DNA from 4 places in the Mesorhizobium sp. M0771 genome. Region 4 is predicted to be linked to each of the others. Evidence: riboswitches for the same ligand, from Rfam matches in the RefSeq annotation. Region 4 holds a riboswitch; each other region holds the start of a gene.
The links. A riboswitch is a leader RNA that binds a small molecule or an ion and turns the genes downstream of it on or off. The one in region 4 is predicted to bind cobalamin.

Region 1 (4,941 bases), on a different contig from region 4:
GCCGGTGCCGGCCGCCGAGGACGCGCACCGCGAATTGCTGCGCATTTCTGCCCGCGCCCACGGCATCGCCACATCAGGCGATTTGCGCGACTATTTCCGCCTGTCGCCGGCCGACATGAAGGGCCGGTTGGAGGAACTGGTCGAACTGGGCGAGTTGCTGCCGGTACGCGTCGAAGGCTGGGACAAGCCGGCTTACCTCTATAAGGACGCCCGCCTGCCGCGAAAGACCGAGGCCCGCGCCTTGCTGGCGCCCTTCGATCCGGTGGTCTTCGAGCGAGCGCGCACCGAGCGTCTCTTCGATTTCCGCTACCGCATCGAGATCTACACCCCGGCCGACAAGCGGCAATATGGCTATTACGTGCTGCCTTTCCTGCTCGGCGACAAGATCGTCGCCCGCGTCGACCTCAAGGCCGACCGGCCTGCGAGTGTCTTACGCGTCCACGCCGCCTATGCCGAAGCAGGCGCACCGCCTGAGACCACCGCACAGCTTTTCGAGGAACTAAAGCAGATGCAGGGCTGGCTTGGACTTGAGCGCATCGAAGTGACGCCCGCCGGCGATTTGGGGCCGGCATTGGCTAGCGAGAGAGATGGCCAACCCTTGCAGCGTCTGTCATAGACGCCTCAATAAGCCTCGTAGGTTGTGCAATGGCATCGGACAAAGTGCTCGACATGATCCATGGCGCCCTCATTGCGCATGGAATAGATGCAGTCCGCAGAGATAGGGACGTCATGCTCCAATCGAAGCAGCTTCGGTTTGAGGCGGAGGTGTTCGAGACGAGTTCTGACCGGCTGGTCCTGGAAATCTACATTTTTTCTCCGCTGCTTGATGTTCAGCCGGTCATTGAATCCTTTGCTGGCTTCGGCGACACGCGCGAACAGGAACTGAACCAGGCGTTTGAAAAGTTTCTCCGTGGTGTTTTCCATGTGGCCATTGAGGGACTGGCCGATCACGTCTGCGAGAACATGCAGGCCGAAATAGAGCTTTGGCAGCGAAGCAGCGCCAGTTGGAAGATCTGGCGAAAAGATGCCCGCTGGAAAATCTATAGCGGCCCGGTCATTTCCCAGGCCACAACCGAGCTATGCTCGCTGACACCAGGCTATCCAGCATTCTGTGCCAAGCTGGAAAAGCTGTTCACAGCTTCGGTACCCCCCGGAAGCCATTTTGTCCGGACCTTTCTGGCAGGCTTGAAGGGCACGCTGATTAGTGCCGAAGTCCTTCTGGACAACGCGGTTTGGCATGAGGGACAGAATCTGGCTGTCGGTCATGACTGGGACTATGGCGATGGCTATCAAGCTATCCGACAGGTCATCCTGGCACTGCCGGAACCGGGACATGACAGCCCCTGCCGACATCGCCATGTCGTAGCCGTGCGTTGACACCGCCGCCCGCAAAAGCCTAAATCCGCTGCAGACGGTCCCCTGCCCGCAACGGCAAGGGCCAAGAGGGAATGCGGTGCGGGACGAAAATCCCAAATCCGCGGCTGTCCCCGCAACTGTAAGCGAAGAGCCAAGGCCGAAAGCCACTGGGTAACACCGGGAAGGCGGCTAACCAAGGCGATGACCCGCGAGCCAGGAGACCTGCCGTCTGAGACAAAGTATCCGATCGCCTGGCGGGTTTCCGGGCAAGGAGCACGGTTTTTGGACCAGAACAGCAGTTTTTCGGCTGGCACAGCGGACATTGCGTCCGGGGACAACGACGCCCTGACCGGCGTGACCGTCATCGTCTGCGCCTCCTGCCGCGATGAGACCGGTTCCGACGCCCATCCGCGCGCCGGCGAATTGCTGGCTGAGGACACACGCCGCGCCGCTGCCGGCGATATCCGGGTCCGCACCGCCGAATGTCTCGGCAATTGCAAGCGCCGCCTCAGCGCCGCGATCCTGCGTGATGGCTGCTGGAGCTATGTCTTCGGCGATCTGGCCCCAACCAGCGGCGCCGACCTCGTCACCGGCGCAAAGCTCTTCGCGACTTCGACCGACGGCCTCATCCCGTGGCGCGGCCGGCCCGATAGCCTCAAGCGCGGCCTCGTTGCCCGCATCCCACCCCTCGACATGCTGAAGGACTGACCATGAACGCTCCAAATCCGGCCGGCAATCTCTCCCGTGTTCCCTGCACCGTCGTCACCGGCTTCCTCGGCGCCGGCAAGACGACGCTGGTCCGCCATCTCCTGGAAAACGCCGGTGGCAAGCGCATTGCCATCATCGTCAACGAGTTCGGTGACATCGGCATCGACGGGGAAATCCTGAAAGGCTGCGGCATCGACACCTGCCCCGAGGAAAACATCCTCGAACTGGCCAATGGCTGCATCTGCTGCACGGTCGCCGACGATTTCGTGCCCGCCCTCGACAAGATCCTCGCGCTGACACCTAAGGTTGACCACATCCTGATCGAGACCTCGGGCCTGGCTCTGCCCAAGCCGCTGGTCCAGGCGTTCCAGTGGCCAAGCGTGAAGAGCCGGGTGACCGTCGATGGCGTCATTGCCGTGGTAGACGGCCCGGCGCTGGCCGAGGGCCGCGTTGCCAACGATATGGACGCCCTGCAGGCACAGCGCGCTCAGGACGAGACGCTCGACCACGACGATCCGGTCGAAGAAGTCTTCGAAGACCAGATCGCCTGCGCCGATTTGATCATCCTGTCGAAGAGCGATTTGATGGATTCAGCCGGTTCGGCCCGCGCCAACACCATCATCAATGAGCATTCCGCCCGCGCGGTAAAAATCGTGCCGACCGCGCATGGCAAGGTCGACCCGTCGGTGCTGCTTGGCCTCGGTCTCGCCGTCGAAGACGACATCGAGAACCGCAAGTCGCACCATGACGGCGCCTTCGACCACGAGCATGACGATTTCGACACCTTCATCGTCGACATCCCCTCGATCGCCAATCCGGACGAACTGGCCAGGCGCGTCGCTACGGTGGCCGAGGAAGAGAATGTGCTGCGCGTGAAAGGCTTCGTCGATGTCGGCGGCAAGCCGATGCGGCTTTTGCTGCAGGCCGTCGGCTCGCGCGTCAATCATTACTATGACCGCGCCTGGGCGGCTGAGGACGACCGCCGCTCCCGTCTTGTCGTCATTGGCCTGAAGGGGCTGAACCGCCCGGCGATCGAGCGTATACTCGCCGGCTGATCTCAGGAGCCATTCCAGGAAAAGTGTGAAACGGTTTTCCCACAGGAATTGCGTAAAAACAAGGAGATAGAGCGGTTCGCCGTTTCCGTGAAACGGTGAAACGCGCTAAGCCGCGATGCACATACTCACCACGACCTCCGCCTCGCTCGACGATCTCGCCGAACCGGTTGATCTCCGGCAGACGCCGGCGGATATCGTGGCGCTGTCCTTCACCGACAGCGACCTCGCCGGCCTCGCTGCGGCCTGGAAGGCCGATGCCGTCCGCCTGCCGTCGATGCGGTTGGCGGCGCTGCGCGACCTGCGCCATCCCATGTCCGTGGACCTCTGGATCGACAGCGTCGCCCGCCACGCCAAGGTGATTTTGGTGCGCATCCTCGGCGGCTACGACTGGTGGCGCTATGGCTGCGACCAGCTTGCCGCGACTGCCCGTGCGAACGGCATCAAGCTGGCGCTGCTGCCGGGCGAGAGCCACGACGAGGATCTCAGGCTGATCGAAGCCTCGACGCTGCCGCGCGAGGATCTGGACGGCCTGCTTGGTTATTTCCGCGAGGGTGGCCCGGAGAATATGACGGCGCTGGTGCAGCGGCTGGCGGGGTTGGCTGGGTCGGATGCGGCGGTTGCAGAGCCGGTCAGCGTGCCGAAAGCTGGCTACTACGAGCCAGGCCGCGGCGTCGTAGGCAAGTTGGATTTGGCCGATGTCGGCGTTCCTTCACACCCCCCTCTGTCCTGCCGGACATCTCCCCCGCAAGGGGGGAGATCAGCCGGCGCGGACCTCGGCACTTTTTCTGCCCAGTCGATAATAGATTCCTCTGCAACATCCCCGATTGGCGAAAGCGTCGATGACAGCGCAATCTCCCCCCTTGCGGGGGAGATGTCCGGCAGGACAGAGGGGGGTGGGCGGGAACTCGGCGCAGACAACATCAACCTTCCCATCATCCCCATCCTATTCTACCGCTCGATGCTGCTGGCCGCCGATGTCGCGCCAATCGATGCCCTCTTTGATGCACTCCGCCAGCGCGGCATGAGACCGATCCCGATCTTCGTCTCCAGCCTCAAAGACCCGACCTCCCTGGCCTTCGTCGGAACCGCGCTGGCCACGCTCAAGCCCACCGCCATCATCACCGCAACCGCCTTCGCTTCCGGTGCCGAACCCGGCGTCGAAACGCTCTTCGACCGCGCCGGCGTGCCGGTCTTCCAGGTCATCGTCGCCACCACCCGCCGCGACGTCTGGGACAACAACCAGCGCGGCCTGGCGCCCGCCGACCTCGCCATGCATGTCGTGCTGCCCGAACTCGACGGCCGCATCCTCGCCGGCGCGATTTCCTTCAAGGGCGAGAGCGAGACCGACCCGGCGCTCGGCCACCGCGCCTTCGCCAACCGGCCGGAACCGGATCGCGTGGCGCAAGTGGCGGACAGGCTAGCGGCGTTCACACGGTTGCAGCAGACGCCCCGCGCGACGCGTAAGTTGGCGATCCTCATTCCGGATTATCCGAGTGCGCCCGGCCGCACTGGCTATGCCGTGGGCCTGGATGTGCCGTCCAGCGTGCTGGCCATGCTGCATGACCTGAAGGAGCAGGGCTACGACGTTGAAGGGATTCCGCAAACGCCGCGTGCGCTGCTGGACGCGTTGGAGCGGAGCGATGGTGGGCTGGGGCTGGATGAGTATCTGGACTTCTCAAAGGATCAGCCGGCTGATGCACTGGCTGCAGTCGAGGCGGCATGGGGCGCTCCTTCACCCTCCCCCTTGTGGGGAGGGTCGGTTCGCGACATTCGCGAAGCGGATGGCGCGAAACGGGGTGGGGGTAGCGGTGCACCACCCCCA
Region 2 (4,941 bases), on a different contig from region 4:
CCTGCTGCGCCTTAACGCCTGCGGAAAAATGGTGTTTGGTCACGCCCATCTCGGTGACGAGGTCGGCCGCCTCGACCAGCGCCGGCTTGGCATTGCGGCCGGTGACGACGACATGCAGGCCTTCGCGCCGCGCCTTCAGCGCCGCGACCACCTTGTCGAGATCGAGATAGTCGTAGCGCAGCGCAATGTTGAGCTCATCGAGGACGACAAGGCTGACAGAGGGGTCGGCGATCAGCTCCAGCGCCTTGGCCCAGGCGGCTTCGGCCGCCGCAATGTCGCGCTTCAGATCCTGCGTCTCCCAGGTGAAACCCTCGCCCATCGTGTGCCAGACGACACGGTCGCCGAACGCCGCGAAGGCATCCTTCTCGCCGGTGTGCCATTTGCCCTTGATGAACTGGACCATTCCGACGCGCTTGCCATAGCCGAGCATGCGCAGCGCCAGCCCGAAGGCAGCCGTGGTCTTGCCCTTGCCGGGTCCGGTGTTGACGATCAGCAGCCCCTTCTCGACCGTCTTTTCCGCGACCTCGGCGTCCTGCACCGCCTTGCGCTTGGCCATCTTGGCGCGATGGCGCTCTTCGTCTTTTGTGTCGATATCGGTCATCTCATTTCACCTTGAGCGGCAGCCCCGCCACCATCAGAAGCACCATATCAGCTACGACCGCGATCTGCTGGTTGAGCCGGCCGGCGGCATCGCGGAACCGGCGTGCCAGCGCATTGTCGGGCACAATGCCTTGTCCGACTTCGTTGGAGACCACGAACCACGGTCCGCGCGGCCGCGAAAGCACATCGGCCAGCCGCCGGCACTCCCCCTCCAGATCATGATCGGCCAGCATATGATTGGTCAGCCACAGCGTCAGGCAGTCGACAAGCACCGGCTGGTTGTCCGGCAATGCCTCGATCGCACCTGCAAGATCAAGCGGGGCATCGATGGTCGCCCATCCCTCGCCGCGGCGCGAGCGGTGCTGCGCGATGCGCTCGCGCATTTCGCCGTCATAGGCTTGCGCGGTGGCGATATAAGCCCATGGCGGCGGCAACGCCGTCGCCAAACTTTCGGCATGCACGCTCTTGCCGGAGCGCGCACCGCCGATGATGAAGGTCAAACTGCGATCAGGCAAAGGTGTCGCGCAGGCTGGTCGCGGTGCCGGTGAAGCGCGCGCGCACTATGCCGACAACCGCGCCGAGCACCACCCAGAACACCAGATTGGTCAGCGTCACCGCCACCACGAACTGATGATGCAGGCCCTCCGGGATCGGCGTTACAAAACTGTCAGGCTGCGGCGCGCCGACAATATGCGGGGCGACGATCAGGACGACGGCGAGCACGGTCAGGGGCGCCGACGTGCGGAAGGTGATAAGGGCAAGACCGATCGCCGTTGCCATCACCGTTGCCCACCACCAGATCTGGCGCTGCATGAGATCGGCCGCCGGCATTGCCGGCAGTTCCGGCGGCAGGCCGAGTCCCGGCGCCAGCGTGAAAACGGCAAAGCCGGCCAGACCCCAGAACACGCCCTGGCGCCAGCTGCCGATGCCACCGGCGAACTCGGAAACCGCCACCAGGACCAGCGCGAAGCCGATGCCGGTGACGATATTGGCGACGACACTGAAGGCGAAGCGCTCGAAGCCGTCGGCCGGCGCCCAGCCTTCGTCCTCCGCCGGCGCGGCTGCTTCAGCCGGTGTTGCGCTGCTCACCGCATTTTCCGCCGGCGCGGCGGTGCTCATGGCATTGGTGTCCGTAGCGTTGGCGGCGGGCACCGCGGCATGCTGATGCTCGTGGCCGCCACCAGCCTTTTCGTAGACCTCCGCCTTGAGGATCAGCGGCACGGTGGCGTAGGCCTGCATGCAGGCGAGAGCGACACCGGCCACGAGCCCTGCGATCGCCGCGATGAACACGACGTTGCGAAACAGGTTCATGATGTCAGATCCTCGTCAGTGGCAGGGAAACGCCATCGAATGGCGATAGTCGTGCGCCGCATTGTGGACCGCATCGATGTGCGAGAAACCGACAACGCCGACGACGAAAATCCCCAGAAACGCGCTAAGCACGAGCTGCATGAAGCGCGACTGCGAGGAGACGGAAGCGCCGAGGGAGACGGAAGCGGAATTCATATCTTGTCCTTTCGCCCTCCACCCGAGGGCATCGAAGTCAGTTCCCTGTCGCCGGCAGGTCTCCTGGCTCGCGGATCAGCGCCCTTCCCCACCTTCCCGAAGAAAAAATCCCCAGTGGCTTGGAGAGGACTACCGCACACAGTTGCGGGGGCAGCCACGGCATTGGGCAACAAGTCAGCCCTCACCGCATTCCCTCTTGGTCCCTAACGGAACCGACGACATGCATGACTATAGGCTGAAACGGCCGCATCCGGCAAACCAAATTCCGCCGGCCAACAGCGCGAATGCGCCATGCGGCGTTACGGGTTCAACGCGGTGATCCGTTCGGCAACCAGCCGCTGCAGCCGCCACAGATGGCGATCGTGAATGCCGCGCTCTTCAAGGTTTTTCACCGTGTTGTAGAGATAGTCGGCGCCCGACCCCCAGTGCCCGCAGGACGTGGCCAGCCTTTCGACGACCTTGCCCTCGTCGAGCGGGCCGGAATAGGTCAGGCCGTTGCGGTTGATGACGAAGGCCAATGCCCTGAGCGGTCCGGCCTCGCTTGCAAGCTTCAGCATGCGCGGCCGGTAGCTTGTCGGCTTCAGCGTGATTTCGCGCCGGAAAAGCCGGCCCAACTGCCCGCGCCGGTTACTGTCGGTCAGCCGGAAGGCGACGCCCTTGCATTGTCCGCCACGGTCCAGCGCCATCATCAAGCCGGGGCTGTCCTTGGTGCCGCGCCAGCGCGTCATGTTCATGCAAAAGGACCGATGCCAGCCGCGCGCCAAGGCAACGCGGTCCTCGACATAATCTATTTCCGGTTTCCAGATCAGCGATCCATAGCCGAACAGCCATAGCGGTTCGCTGTCCGGGAGTTCGACCTGCAATTCATCCAGCAGCGCGTCATAGTCGGCTTCATCGAGATGCATCGCGTCCGGATCCGGCCCGGGGTCCCTGATCTCGCGCCAGCAGCGCGCGACCAGCTCCGGCGTAAGCGACATCTGTCGTGCGGCCACTTTCCGAATCCCCCCAATTTCCGAATGTCCCATGTCCACGACATGATTATGCGCCGCGCCTGCAACCGGCAATGCGGCACTCTGATTGACAAACGATTTGCCGGGGTGTCGGCTGACGCTTCATAGGAAGCCAGCCATGCATCCCAGCCCGAGCGAGCGCGACCCCTATAACGGCCTGAGCCGGGCCGAACCGACGCTACCGTCGTCGGCCTATTGGGATAGCGAGGCTTACCAGCGCGATCTCGACGCCATCTGGCACAAAAGCTGGCTGCTCGTCTGCCGCGAGGCCGACCTCGCCCAGCCGCTGGCGTTCAGGACATTCCGCGTCGGCACGCAGGAAATCGTCATTCTGCGGGACGAGACCGGCGAGTTGCGCGCCTTCCACAACACCTGCCGGCATCGCGGCTCGCAGCTTTGCCAGGAAAGCGAGGGCCGGCTGAAAGCGCGGCTCATCACTTGCCCTTACCATGCCTGGTCCTACTCGCTGCGCGGCGATCTCGTGCGCGTTCCCTCGAAATCGCTGCCAGATGGTTTCGACAAGGCAGATCATCCGCTCTACCGGGTGGCGCTGTCGGTGTGGCGCGGCTTTGTCTTTGTGAACCTTCAGCAGGCTGCGGCCGGCTCCGCCGGGACCTCCTTCGATCCCGCATCCGGCGACCTCGCCAACTGGCCGCTGGAACCGCTGGTATCAGGGCATGTCCTGCGCAAGGTGATGAACTGCAACTGGAAGATCTTCTGGGAGAACTTCAACGAGTGCCTGCATTGCCCGGGCGTCCACAAGGACCTGTCTCGGCTGGTGCCGATATACGGCCGCGGCCTGATGAGCCGGCACGACGACCCCGACTGGGTCCGCCATGCCGACAATGACGCGCCGGAGTTTTCGGGTGGCCTGCGCGCCGGCGCCGAGACCTGGTCGCGCGACGGACATGCCCATGGCCCGGTCTTACCGGGCCTGACGCCAGCCGAGCGTGCGGCCGGACAGACCTATGCCACCAGCCTGCCCTCGATGTTCATCGTCGGCCATGTCGATTATGTCAGGACGGTGCGACTGATGCCGCTCGGTCCCGAACAGACCGAACTCACCGCCGAATGGCTGTTCGCGCCCGAGGCGCTCGCCGAGACCGACATCGACAATGTCGTCGCCTTCGGTACCCAGGTGCTGGAGGAGGATGCCGCGATCTGCGAGGTCAACCAGAAAGGCCTGCGCTCGATGCGTCACGCGGCCGGCGTGCTGATGCCGGAGGAGTATGATCTGCATCGCTTCCACAACTGGGTGCGCGAGCGGCATGCGGCCTCCTGATCAAAGCGACTTCGGCAGATAGCGCCAGGTGATAAAGCCGCAAACCGCGGCCAGAATGCCCAGCGTCACGAACACCGAGCCGAGGCCGAAAAACGCCAGCACCACCGAATAGACCAGCGGCGGCGTCAGCTCGGAAAAGTCGAGATAGGTGCGGTAGACCGCGGCCATCTGCGCCCGCTCATAGGACCGCACCGAGCGCATGAAGGCGGTCGAGCCCAGTGCATCGAGCGCGATGGTGAAGAAGGCGCCGCAGAGCAGGAAAAAGCCCGTAAGCAGCGGCGCGGTAGTGCCGACCGCGCCCGCCGCAAGCAGCGTCGCCGACATCGCGAAATAGGCGAAGGTCATGGTGCGCCGGCCGCCGAAGCGTTTTCCAGCCTTGCCCCAGAAGATCGCCATGAACAACAGCGCATTGCCGGCCGAAACCAGCAGGCCGCCGGCAAGCTCGCCCTCGCCGGTAATCACCATGAACAGCGGCCCATAGACGAAGAACGTCGTCCAGAAGCAGGAGCGGCCGAAGGCGATCAGCCAGGCCAGCCTGAGCCT
Region 3 (4,941 bases), on a different contig from region 4:
CCAGCTTGGTGTGGTACTGGCGGACGAAGAAGTCGACCTGCTTGTTGCCTTTCTCAACTCGCTGACCGGAGAGGCGCCCGACGTCGCCTATCCCATCCTACCCTCAGAAACGGCGACAACGCCCCGGCCTGTAACGCAGATCTCAGGAAAATAAGGGCCAGCTGGCTGCGGACGTCGCAATCCAAAATGAGTGCGACTTTTACTTGGGCGACACGGAACTGCGACGTCCATCTCCGAATTGGCGGGACGCTAGCGATACCCGAAACCTGCCACCGCGCCGTAGTCTGCGCGAATCAAGTGGAGGCGGACAGACGCAGCACCATATATTGTGGCCGCCTGAGCGAAGGCGCCAAGCAGTCTACTTTAAGAAACGACGCGTGTACGATTTGTTCGAGGCGCGGGGCCCTGTATGTTCCCAAGAACCAATATTATAGCGTGGTGCCACATTTAGATTTCTGCGGGATTAGGACAAGTGCCGAAGGAAAATTGCACATTTTCGCCGGTGCTTATTTCCAAGAGTGTGCCGGTTTGGCATATTCACGGCCGACATGCGCCAGCCGGTAGCTCACCACACGGTGAGGAAGGAGAAGGCTCAGGCCTGCACTTTCTTCCGGAGCGCGCGCGCTGCAGCGACCATGTTCATGAGGGCAGGGCGGACCTCCTCCCATTTGCGTGTTTTGAGGCCACAGTCCGGGTTTACCCACAGTTGGCCGTCGGACAGTCGCTCGCGTGCAAGCATGATTAGGTCCGAAATCTCGCCGACCTCCGGGACACGTGGTGAGTGAATGTCATAGACGCCGGGACCGATTTCGTTCGGATATTTGGTGCTCGTGAAGGCGTCCAGCAGTTGCATGTTCGAGCGCGACGTCTCAATCGAAATGACATCGGCATCCATTTCAGCAATTGCGTCGATGATCTCGTTGAACTCCGAATAGCACATGTGGGTATGGATTTGAGTCGCGTCCTTTACACCCGTTGAAACGATCCGGAAGCATTCGACAGCCCATTCGAGATAGACATTCCAGTCGGACTGGCGCAGTGGCAATCCTTCGCGAAACGCGGCCTCATCGATCTGGATCATCCTTGCGCCGGACCTTTCGAGATCCGTGACTTCGTCGCGGATGGCGAGCGCGATCTGGCGGCAGGCTTCGGAGCGGGGTACGTCGTCGCGAACAAAGGACCAGTTGAGAATGGTGACTGGGCCCGTGAGCATTCCCTTCACGGGCTTTTCCGTAAGCGACTGGGCGAATTGCCACCAGCGCACCGTCATCGGATTGCGCCTCGATACGTCCCCGAAGATGATGGGGGGACGCACGTAGCGCGACCCATAGCTTTGTACCCAGGCATGCTGGGTGAAGGCGAAGCCGGACAGCTGCTCGCCGAAATGCTGTACCATGTCGTTTCGTTCGAACTCACCGTGCACCAGCACGTCCAGCCCGATCTCTTCCTGCCAACGAATTGCTGACTCGATCTCCTTCTTCAGGAAAATCTCGTAGTCGACATAACTGAGCTGGCCCTTCGCATGAGCGGACCGCGCGCGGCGTACCTGCGGCGTCTGCGGGAAGGACCCGATTGTCGTCGTCGGGAACGGCGGCAGCCCGAGCGTGCCGGCCTGGACTCTGGAGCGCTCGCCAAAAGCGCTCTCTCGTCGTTTCATGCTATGGTCAATGCTGGCGATCCGCCCCTCAACAAGCGGATCATGGATCTTCGTGGACGTCAAGCGAGTGGCGGCAGCCTCGGCAGTCGCTTTCAACGCGCCTGCCACCGCATCCCTGCCTTGGGACAGGGCCCGGGCCAGCAAGACCAGCTCGTCGGTCTTCTGGGCCGCGAAGGCGAGCCACGACCTGATGTCGGCCTCGAGTTCCGTCTCCATGCGCAGGTCAATCGGCACATGCAGCATCGAGCAAGAAGGCGCGATTTCGACGCGGTCCAAGGGCCAGCCGGCGACGATCGGTTTGATGCGGTCGAGAATGGCGGGCAGGTTCGCACGCCAGACGTTGCGGCCATCGATCAAGCCAAGCGAGAGCACCAGATCCTTCGGAGCGAGCCGACCCACCGTTTCCAGCTGCTCGGGAGCGCGCACGAGATCAATATGCAGCCCGGCCAGGGGCAGAGAAACCGCGGTTTCGAGATTGTCTCCCAGCGACCCGAAATACGTAGCCAGCATGATCTTCAGCTCGGGCGCGGCTTTCGACAGCTGGCCATAGGCGAATTCGAACGCAGCTTGTTCGTTCGGGTTCAGATCGAGGACAAGCGCTGGCTCATCGATCTGCACCCAGTCGGCTCCCGACAGCTTCAGCCTCTGCAGGACTTGCTCGTAAACGGGCAGCAGCCGCGGTAGGAGCGCGATGGGACCGAACCCTTCGGCAGGCGATTTCGCCAGCTTGAGGAAGGTGATGGGTCCAAGGATGACTGGGCGTGTGTGAATGCCGAGAGCTTTAGCCTCGAGGAAGTAATCGACCGGCTTCGATGACGAGAGGGCGAACGTCTGATCATCATCGAGTTCCGGCACAATGTAGTGGTAGTTGGTGTCAAACCACTTGGTCATTTCCATCGCGGTTACACCAGGTCCATGAGCCTCCTCCTGGTGACCAGCGTGTCTACAATCCTCGGTCTGAGCCGGGTTGCCGCGCGCCATTGCGAAGTAGATGTCAAGTGGGACCTCGCCGCTATTCCAGCCGTAACGGGATGGAACGGCGCCGACCATGGCTGCGGTGTCGAGCACATGGTCGTAAAGCGAGAAGTCGTTCGACGGGATTTTCGATACGCCGCGATCGCGCTGCTCCTCCCAGCTAGCGGCACGGAGCGCCTTCGCCATCGTGAGAAGATCACTAGCGGACGATGTTCCGGACCAGTAGCTTTCAAGCGCGAATTTCAGTTCTCGCCGACGACCGAATCGCGGCACGCCGAGCGTTGCTACCGGAATTCGCTGAGAGACAGTCATGTCATACCCCGTTGATTGGGGCGTCGGTGACAAGGAAGACGCTAGCAGGCCGGCACCAACGCCGGGTTGCAGCGGCCACCGAGACACCCCGCCCGTGGACGTAATTCGCCGTGGCAGGTCTCCTGGCTCGCGGGGTCACTACCCGTCTTCCCGAGGGTATTCGCCTCGGTGACATGAGTGGGGTTGACTCGCCGCTAACAGTTGCGGGGGCAGCGCCGGCATCGCACCGGCTTCCCTCTTAGCTTCGCTGCGGCAGCGCCGCACGCGAAGAACCACGACACGCAGACAATCACAACAATCCGCTCTCTTGTCAATGACGCATAACGAAATGTTTATGTCGTTATGCGATCGCGCTTTTACGCTTGTCTAACATTGTGAAATATTCAGTCGCCCATTGGCGGCGCTGCTGCGCTGCCACCATTGTCCAACTAATGGATTCCTGTCGGGCTGCGACATCCCTCGCAGGGTCGCCCATGAAGGATTTCGGACAAGACTTCAAGCGCGTGACAACGTCGTTAGAATGCAGAAGATCGCAGCGAGCTTTGACACAGTTCCGCCACTGCGATGATCGCGTCAGTAGGGCGGCTGGTTAGTTGCCGCGCATCTACAGCAACCCAGCCCGTTCCGCCTCGCGGCGCAAATTCTGCCTTGGCCTTGGGCCGATCTGCTGGATCACCAGGCCGGCCGCCAGCGAGCCAAGGTCGCCGCAATCCTTCAGGCTGCGCCCGCTCGTATAGCCATAGAGGAAACCGGCGGCGTAGAGGTCGCCGGCGCCGGTGGTGTCGACCAGCTCGCGGATCGTAGTCGCCTGAATGGTGACGGTCTCGTCGCCGCGCACGATCACCGAGCCTTTTTCCGAGCGGGTGACGGCGGCAATCTTGCAGTCCTTGCGGATCGCCGCCAGCGCCTCGTCGAAGGATTTGGTCTGGTAGAGCGACTTGATCTCGTGGCTGTTGGCAAAGACGATGTCGACGGTGCCCGAGCGCATCAACTCGAGGAACTCGTCGCGGTAGCGGTCGACGCAGAACGAATCCGACAACGTCATCGACACTTCGCGTCGGGCCGCGTGTGCGAGCTTCGCCGTCTGCCGGATCGCCTCCTTGGCGCGCGGCGGATCCCACAGATAGCCCTCGAAATAGGTGACCTTGGCGCCCGACGCCTTGTCGGCCTCGACGTCTTCCGGCCCGAGTTCGATGCAGGCGCCGAGATAGGTGTTCATCGAACGCTCGCCGTCGGGGGTGACGAAGATCATCGAGCGCGCCGTCGGCGGCTGTCCCTCGAGCGGCCTGGTGTCGAAGGCAACGCCCTGGGCATGGATGTCGTGGGCGTAGATTTCGCCGAGCGGGTCGTTCGACACCTTGCCGAAGAAGGCGGCGCGGCCGCCGAAGCTGGCGACGCCGGCCGCCGTATTGCCCGCGCTGCCGCCGGAGGCCTCGATCGCCGGGCCCATGCGGCTGTAGAGCAGCTCGGCGCGCCTGGTGTCGATGAGGTTCATCGCACCCTTGATGATGCCGTTGGTCTCGAGGAATTCCTCGTCGCACTGGGCGATGATGTCGACAATGGCATTGCCGATGCAAAGCACGTCATAATCGGGCATCAATGTCTCCGCCAAAAAACCCGAGCCGCTTCTCGCCACGCCTGCCAGGCGTGGGTCTGCCCGGTGGGAATGGGCTTTTCCAATCCGTTCGCCGGTCTCACGGGGCGGCGAGTCCTGCCTCGCGACGCAATTCGTCTGCCCTGTCTGTCTTCTCCCAGGTGAAATCAGGCTCTTCACGGCCGAAATGGCCATAGGTCGCTGTATTGCGGTATATAGGGCGTAAGAGATCAAGCATCTTGATAATGCCTTTCGGTCTGAGATCGAACAACTCTGGAATGAGGCGCTCGATCCTGCTCTCCTCAACCCTGGCTGTCCCGAACGTGTTGACCATGACGGAAACCGGACTGGCCACGCCGATTGCGTAAGCAAGCTGCACCTCGCACACGTCTGCGAGTCCGCT
Region 4 (4,941 bases):
TCGTACAGGCATGAAAAAAGAGCGGCGGGCCAGGCCCGCCGCTCTTTTTTTAAGCTTCGGCTGTTAGTTGTTGCCGAACCGATCCCTGTCGCTGCTCTGAGGAACGAACTTCTGTTGGTCGTTCGACGAGTTCAGCAGCTTGTAGACCGCCGAGTTGGTGCCGGTCGACGAAGTGCGGGTGGTGTCGACGGCAGCGGCCGGCTGGTTGGCGCCATTGGAGCCATAATTGTCGCTGCCGGCAAAGGCAGCGCTCGAAATAGCCAGAACGGCTGCGGTGGCAAGAACGATCTTCTTCATTTTAGTCTCCTGAATTTTTCTGATGCCGCCAGCTGCAGCGGATAAGCCCGCCACGTGCTGGAAACCGGCTTTTAGCGGCCGAAAAGGTTACGGTCGGCACCGTGGGCAGGCGCCTGCTCGGCTGGAGCCGACTTCTCAACCGAAGCCGTATGGCCACTATCGGTCGACGTAATCGCAGGCTGGTTGGCGCCGTTCGAACCGTAGTTGTCGCTGCCGGCGAAAGCGCTGCCGGAGATGGCCAAAACGGCGGCGGCAGCAAGGATGATCTTTTTCATTTCAATACTCCTGAATTTTTTGGGATCCCGAGAGCGACGGGTTAGCCGCCCTTCTTTGGTCGGGATCAGCGATTGCCGTAGAGGTCGCGGTCGGCGCCCTGAACGACAGGCTGCTTGTCAGCGTGCGCCGGCTTCTGAATGGAAGCCGTATACGAGCTGTCGACCGAGACGGCTGGCTGGTTCGCACCATTGGAACCGTAATTGTCGCTACCGGCGAAGGCGCTGCCGGTGATCGCCAAAACGGCTGCGGCAGTGAGGATGATCTTTTTCATTTTTAGTACTCCAGTTTGTCTGGCCGTCTAGCGGCGTGTCTTGGGAGGAATTCGCGTCGTTCGGACAGCCCCGATGTGGGAAAGCCATAGGCTGGTTTCCAATCACGAAGTTGTTCCGTGTGGACCACGGTCCTGCACCTTGAAATTGTGCCAGGAAGTTCCTCTATGGTCATTTATCGCATTGTTTTCAGTTGCTTATGTCGAACCGAGTGGTTCGCTCCGGTGTCGGTTTCCGGGCCGTCGTTCACACCGTCCTGCACGCATTGTCAACAGAAACGAACCGTTCGGTTCGATTAGAGATTGCTAATAGTAACTTTTCGATACCGTTGAGCCCTTTTTGCCCCCGATCGGAACTGGATCCGCAGCGATTCGAAACGGCGATGATAGCGCCGCAAGACAGGATCTCAGCCCTTCGGTGGTCGGCGGGGCGTATGCCGCGCGTGTCGCGCCGCATGGATATGATGTCGCTTTCATGCCGACGTCGCGATCGCTGCCGTGATTAGATGATCGCATCTCAGGTGCCGCTTCGTGACGACGCAGCGGAGAATTGGGAAGCCGGTCAGAATCCGGCGCTGCCCCCGCAACGGTGGTGGAGTTGAAGTCGCAACGGGAGACCACTGGGCAGCAGCCTGGGAAGGTGTCGCGATGGTCCGCAAGGACAACTCCAGAGCCCGGAAACCAGCCCGAGATGCATAGACTCGACTGATCGCGGTGGGCGGTCAAGAGGTGGATAGTGCATGTCCGGCGCCGCGCCGGCCTGCGTCCGATCCTTCCTCCATCACCACCAAGTTCAGTCCTTAAACCACGAGGACAGAACTATGGATACGCGCAACGACATGCTGAGGCTCCTGAACGGCCGCAAGCAAGGCTTTTCGCTGGAACAGCCCTTCTACACCGACCCGGACTATTTCAAGCTCGACATGGAGCTTATCTGGTATCGCGACTGGCTGTTCATCGGCCATGATTGCGAACTGCCGAAGCCCGGCAGCTATATCACCGTGCAGATCGGCGATTATCCGGTGGTGCTGGTCCGCGACCAGAAGGGCAACATCAACGCCTTTCACAATTCCTGCCGCCATCGCGGCAGCCGTGTCTGCAACACTGAGAAGGGCATGGCGGCAAAGCTTGTCTGCCCCTATCACCAGTGGACCTACGAGCTTGACGGCCGGCTGCTGTTTGCCCGCCAGATGGCCGACGGTTTCGACAAGAGCCAGTTCGGCCTGAAGCCCGTCGCCTGCGAGAGCGTCGGCGGCTACATCTTCATCTGCCTGGCAAAAGAACCTGCCGACTTTGCCCCGATGCGCGCCATGATAGAGCCCTACCTCAAGCCGCACCGGCTGAATGAAGCCAAGGTCGCCTTCGAGAGCACCATCATCGAGAAGGGCAACTGGAAGCTGGTCTGGGAAAACAACCGCGAATGCTATCACTGCGCCGGCAATCATCCAGAGCTGTGCAAGACATTCCCCGAAGCGCCGACGGTGACCGGCGTGCAGGGCGCCGACAGCGATCCGGAGATGCTGGCGCACTGGGCGAAATGCGAGGCGGCGGGCCTGCCGAGCAAGTTCCGCATCGATCCGGCCGGGCAATACCGCGCCACCCGCGCGCCGCTGCTGCGCGATGCCGTCAGCTACACGATGTCCGGAAAGCGCGCGGTGACGAAGAACCTGTCCGACACTGTTGCCGCCGACCGCATCGGCACCTTGATGCACTACCACTATCCGACGACCTGGAACCACATACTGATCGACCATGCGGTCACCTTCCGGGTGCTGCCGATCAGCGCCACCGAAACCGCGGTGACGACCAAGTGGCTGGTGCACAAGGATGCGGTCGAGGGGGTCGACTACAACCTTGAGGAGCTCACCCATGTCTGGACCGAGACCAACGACCAGGACCGCCGCATCGTCGAGGAAAACGCCTTTGGCATCCTGTCTCCGGCCTATGAGCCCGGCCCCTATTCGGAGCTGCACGAGGGCGGCGTGATCCAGTTCGTCGAATGGTACGCGGCCTTCATCGGCCCGCGCCTTGCCGAAGGCGGCCGGCCGGCGCTACGCAGCGTCGCGTGAGCTGGAGCAGGCGAAGAGGGACCAGAGGATGAATGCGATGACGGATCTTGGGCTCTATCGCCATCTTGACCAGATGGCGCCGTGGAACGATAGGCTGCAGGTGCTGGAAGTGATCGGCGTCAGCGACGAGGCGCCCGACGTCAAGACCTTCACCTTCCGCTCCGACAACCAGACCTGGTTCCGCTACAAGCCGGGCCAGTTCCTGACGCTGGAACTGCCGACACCGGACGGGCCGCTGATGCGCACCTACACGCTGTCGTCGTCGCCATCGCGGCCGTTTTCGATCGCGGTGACGATCAAGGCGCAGGCCGGCAGCATCGGCACGCGCTGGATGTTCGACCATCTGGTGCCCGGTTCGCATGTCAAGGCCTACGGACCGGCCGGCGACTTCTCGTTGCACAGCCACCCGGCGGCCAAATACCTGTTCATTTCCGCCGGCTCCGGCGTGACGCCGATGATGTCGATGCTGCGCTGGCTGAACGACTGCGCGCCATGGACCGATGTCGGTTTCGTCAACTGCGCGCGGCGTGCCGAAGAGATCATCTTCCGCAAGGAACTCGAACTGCTCGGCGGCCATATGCCCGGCCTGTCGCTCGGCTTCATGATCGAGGAACGTTCCAGCCGCGAAGGCTGGTACGGCCATATGGGCCGCATCGATGCGATCCGGCTGCCCTTGCTGGCTCCGGACTTCCGCGAGCGCGAAATCTTCTGCTGCGGCCCCGATCCGTTCATGCGCGCCGTGCGCGGCATGCTGGATGCCGCCGGCTTCGACATGACGAAATACCATCAGGAGAGCTTTGCCGCGCCTGTGGTGGAGGAAATTCCGGCGCCGTTTGCCTCCCCGGTCGAGGACGGCATCGCTGTACCTGTCGAAGCCGTGACGCCGATCCGCTTCTCGCTTTCGGAGGTCGACGCCGGCTGCGTCGCCGGCCAGACCGTGCTGCAGACCGCGCGCAGCTCGGGCGTGCGGATTCCCGCCGCCTGCGAGTTCGGCCTGTGCGGCACCTGCAAGGTGAAGAAGGTCTCCGGCGAAGTCGAGATGAGCCACAATGGCGGCATCCTCGACCACGAGATCGATGACGGTTTTATCCTTGCCTGCTGCTCGAAACCATTGTCGGCGCTCGAAATCGAGGCTTGAGCCGGTCGACTTCGCCGCAACGGTCGCCGACGCAGGCGTTGTATTCGCGGGTCTTTGTCTTGCCAACCAACGGCCAAGTGATTTAGACGCACTTAGGAAGGGCTTGGCAGACCGTGAAGCCGGCGCATCCCTTCAGGGCGCATGGGACGGGGGACAGAGCGATGCAACAGCGGGTCTACGCGGTCGCAAGCAAGGACATCGTTTTCGAATCATTCGATGGCGAAGCCGTCGTTCTCGATCTTTCGAACGGCAAGTATTTCGGCTTTTCCGATTCCGGCAGCCGGGTCTGGCAGGCTTTGTCGTCCGGCGTCGCCACTGAAGCGCTGGTCGGAGCTGCCGCGGGCGCCGCAAAAATAAGCCTGGCCGACCTCGAAAGCTTCGTTGCCCGACTGCTCGATTTCGGGTTGCTTGCGCCAGCCGAAACACCGGCACAACCGCTTTCGGGCGAGCTGTCGTCTGCGCTTGCTGCCAGCAATGAGCCGCTCAAGGTCGATGTCCATGACGACCTTGCCGATCTCATCATTGTCGACCCGATCCATGAGGTCGAGGAACCTCTCGGCTGGCCGGCGGTGAAACAGGCATAATCGTTTCCCTAAAGCGCGTCGCGTTTGAAGGACTCAGGCGACGCGGTTTAGATCTTTTATTTTATGCATGTCGTCGTCTCAAAACCGGGGCCACCCCGAGCGACATGCATCAGGCGACCCGGCGCAATTCTGGACGCTGAACAACCAACACATGCCTTTGATCACGCTGCAAACCCTGCCGGATTATGCCCGCCATGTGCTGGCGGCCGCGGAAAGCGCCGCCGCATTCTATCCCGTTACCGCCAGCGTGCGGTTGCCGGGACTGGAGCTGAGTGTCCACCTCGACCATGGCACGCTGGCGGAAGCCAT

Region 1: linked by a shared signal. The riboswitch ahead of NKI05_RS03690 (DUF1636 family protein) and the one ahead of NKI05_RS20415 (aromatic ring-hydroxylating oxygenase subunit alpha) in region 4 are both predicted to bind cobalamin.
Region 2: linked by a shared signal. The riboswitch ahead of NKI05_RS03925 (CbtB domain-containing protein) and the one ahead of NKI05_RS20415 (aromatic ring-hydroxylating oxygenase subunit alpha) in region 4 are both predicted to bind cobalamin.
Region 3: linked by a shared signal. The riboswitch ahead of metE (5-methyltetrahydropteroyltriglutamate--homocysteine S-methyltransferase) and the one ahead of NKI05_RS20415 (aromatic ring-hydroxylating oxygenase subunit alpha) in region 4 are both predicted to bind cobalamin.

Annotation. Positions count from the first base shown of each region.
Region 1 is NZ_JAMYPC010000002.1:31,100-36,040, reverse strand. It holds gene NKI05_RS03700 (winged helix-turn-helix domain-containing protein) at 1-616, shown strand, start outside; gene NKI05_RS03695 (DUF6348 family protein) at 646-1,377, shown strand; cobalamin riboswitch at 1,396-1,600, shown strand; gene NKI05_RS03690 (DUF1636 family protein) at 1,639-2,064, shown strand; gene cobW (cobalamin biosynthesis protein CobW) at 2,067-3,119, shown strand; gene cobN (cobaltochelatase subunit CobN) at 3,235-4,941, shown strand, end outside.
Region 2 is NZ_JAMYPC010000002.1:77,768-82,708, reverse strand. It holds gene cobO (cob(I)yrinic acid a,c-diamide adenosyltransferase) at 1-601, opposite strand, end outside; gene cobU (bifunctional adenosylcobinamide kinase/adenosylcobinamide-phosphate guanylyltransferase) at 603-1,115, opposite strand; gene NKI05_RS03930 (CbtA family protein) at 1,108-1,911, opposite strand; gene NKI05_RS03925 (CbtB domain-containing protein) at 1,927-2,106, opposite strand; cobalamin riboswitch at 2,143-2,338, opposite strand; gene NKI05_RS03920 (gamma-glutamylcyclotransferase) at 2,406-3,098, opposite strand; gene NKI05_RS03915 (aromatic ring-hydroxylating oxygenase subunit alpha) at 3,235-4,398, shown strand; gene NKI05_RS03910 (MFS transporter) at 4,399-4,941, opposite strand, start outside.
Region 3 is NZ_JAMYPC010000025.1:33,105-38,045, forward strand. It holds gene NKI05_RS28050 (cytochrome-c peroxidase) at 1-154, shown strand, start outside; gene metE (5-methyltetrahydropteroyltriglutamate--homocysteine S-methyltransferase) at 593-2,944, opposite strand; cobalamin riboswitch at 3,040-3,236, opposite strand; gene NKI05_RS28060 (adenosine kinase) at 3,549-4,541, opposite strand; gene metK (methionine adenosyltransferase) at 4,639-4,941, opposite strand, start outside.
Region 4 is NZ_JAMYPC010000013.1:167,415-172,355, reverse strand. It holds gene NKI05_RS20430 (DUF680 domain-containing protein) at 64-297, opposite strand; gene NKI05_RS20425 (DUF680 domain-containing protein) at 369-572, opposite strand; gene NKI05_RS20420 (DUF680 domain-containing protein) at 638-844, opposite strand; cobalamin riboswitch at 1,344-1,545, shown strand; gene NKI05_RS20415 (aromatic ring-hydroxylating oxygenase subunit alpha) at 1,663-2,910, shown strand; gene NKI05_RS20410 (FAD-binding oxidoreductase) at 2,948-4,048, shown strand; gene NKI05_RS20405 (PqqD family protein) at 4,210-4,632, shown strand; gene NKI05_RS20400 (serine kinase) at 4,784-4,941, shown strand, end outside.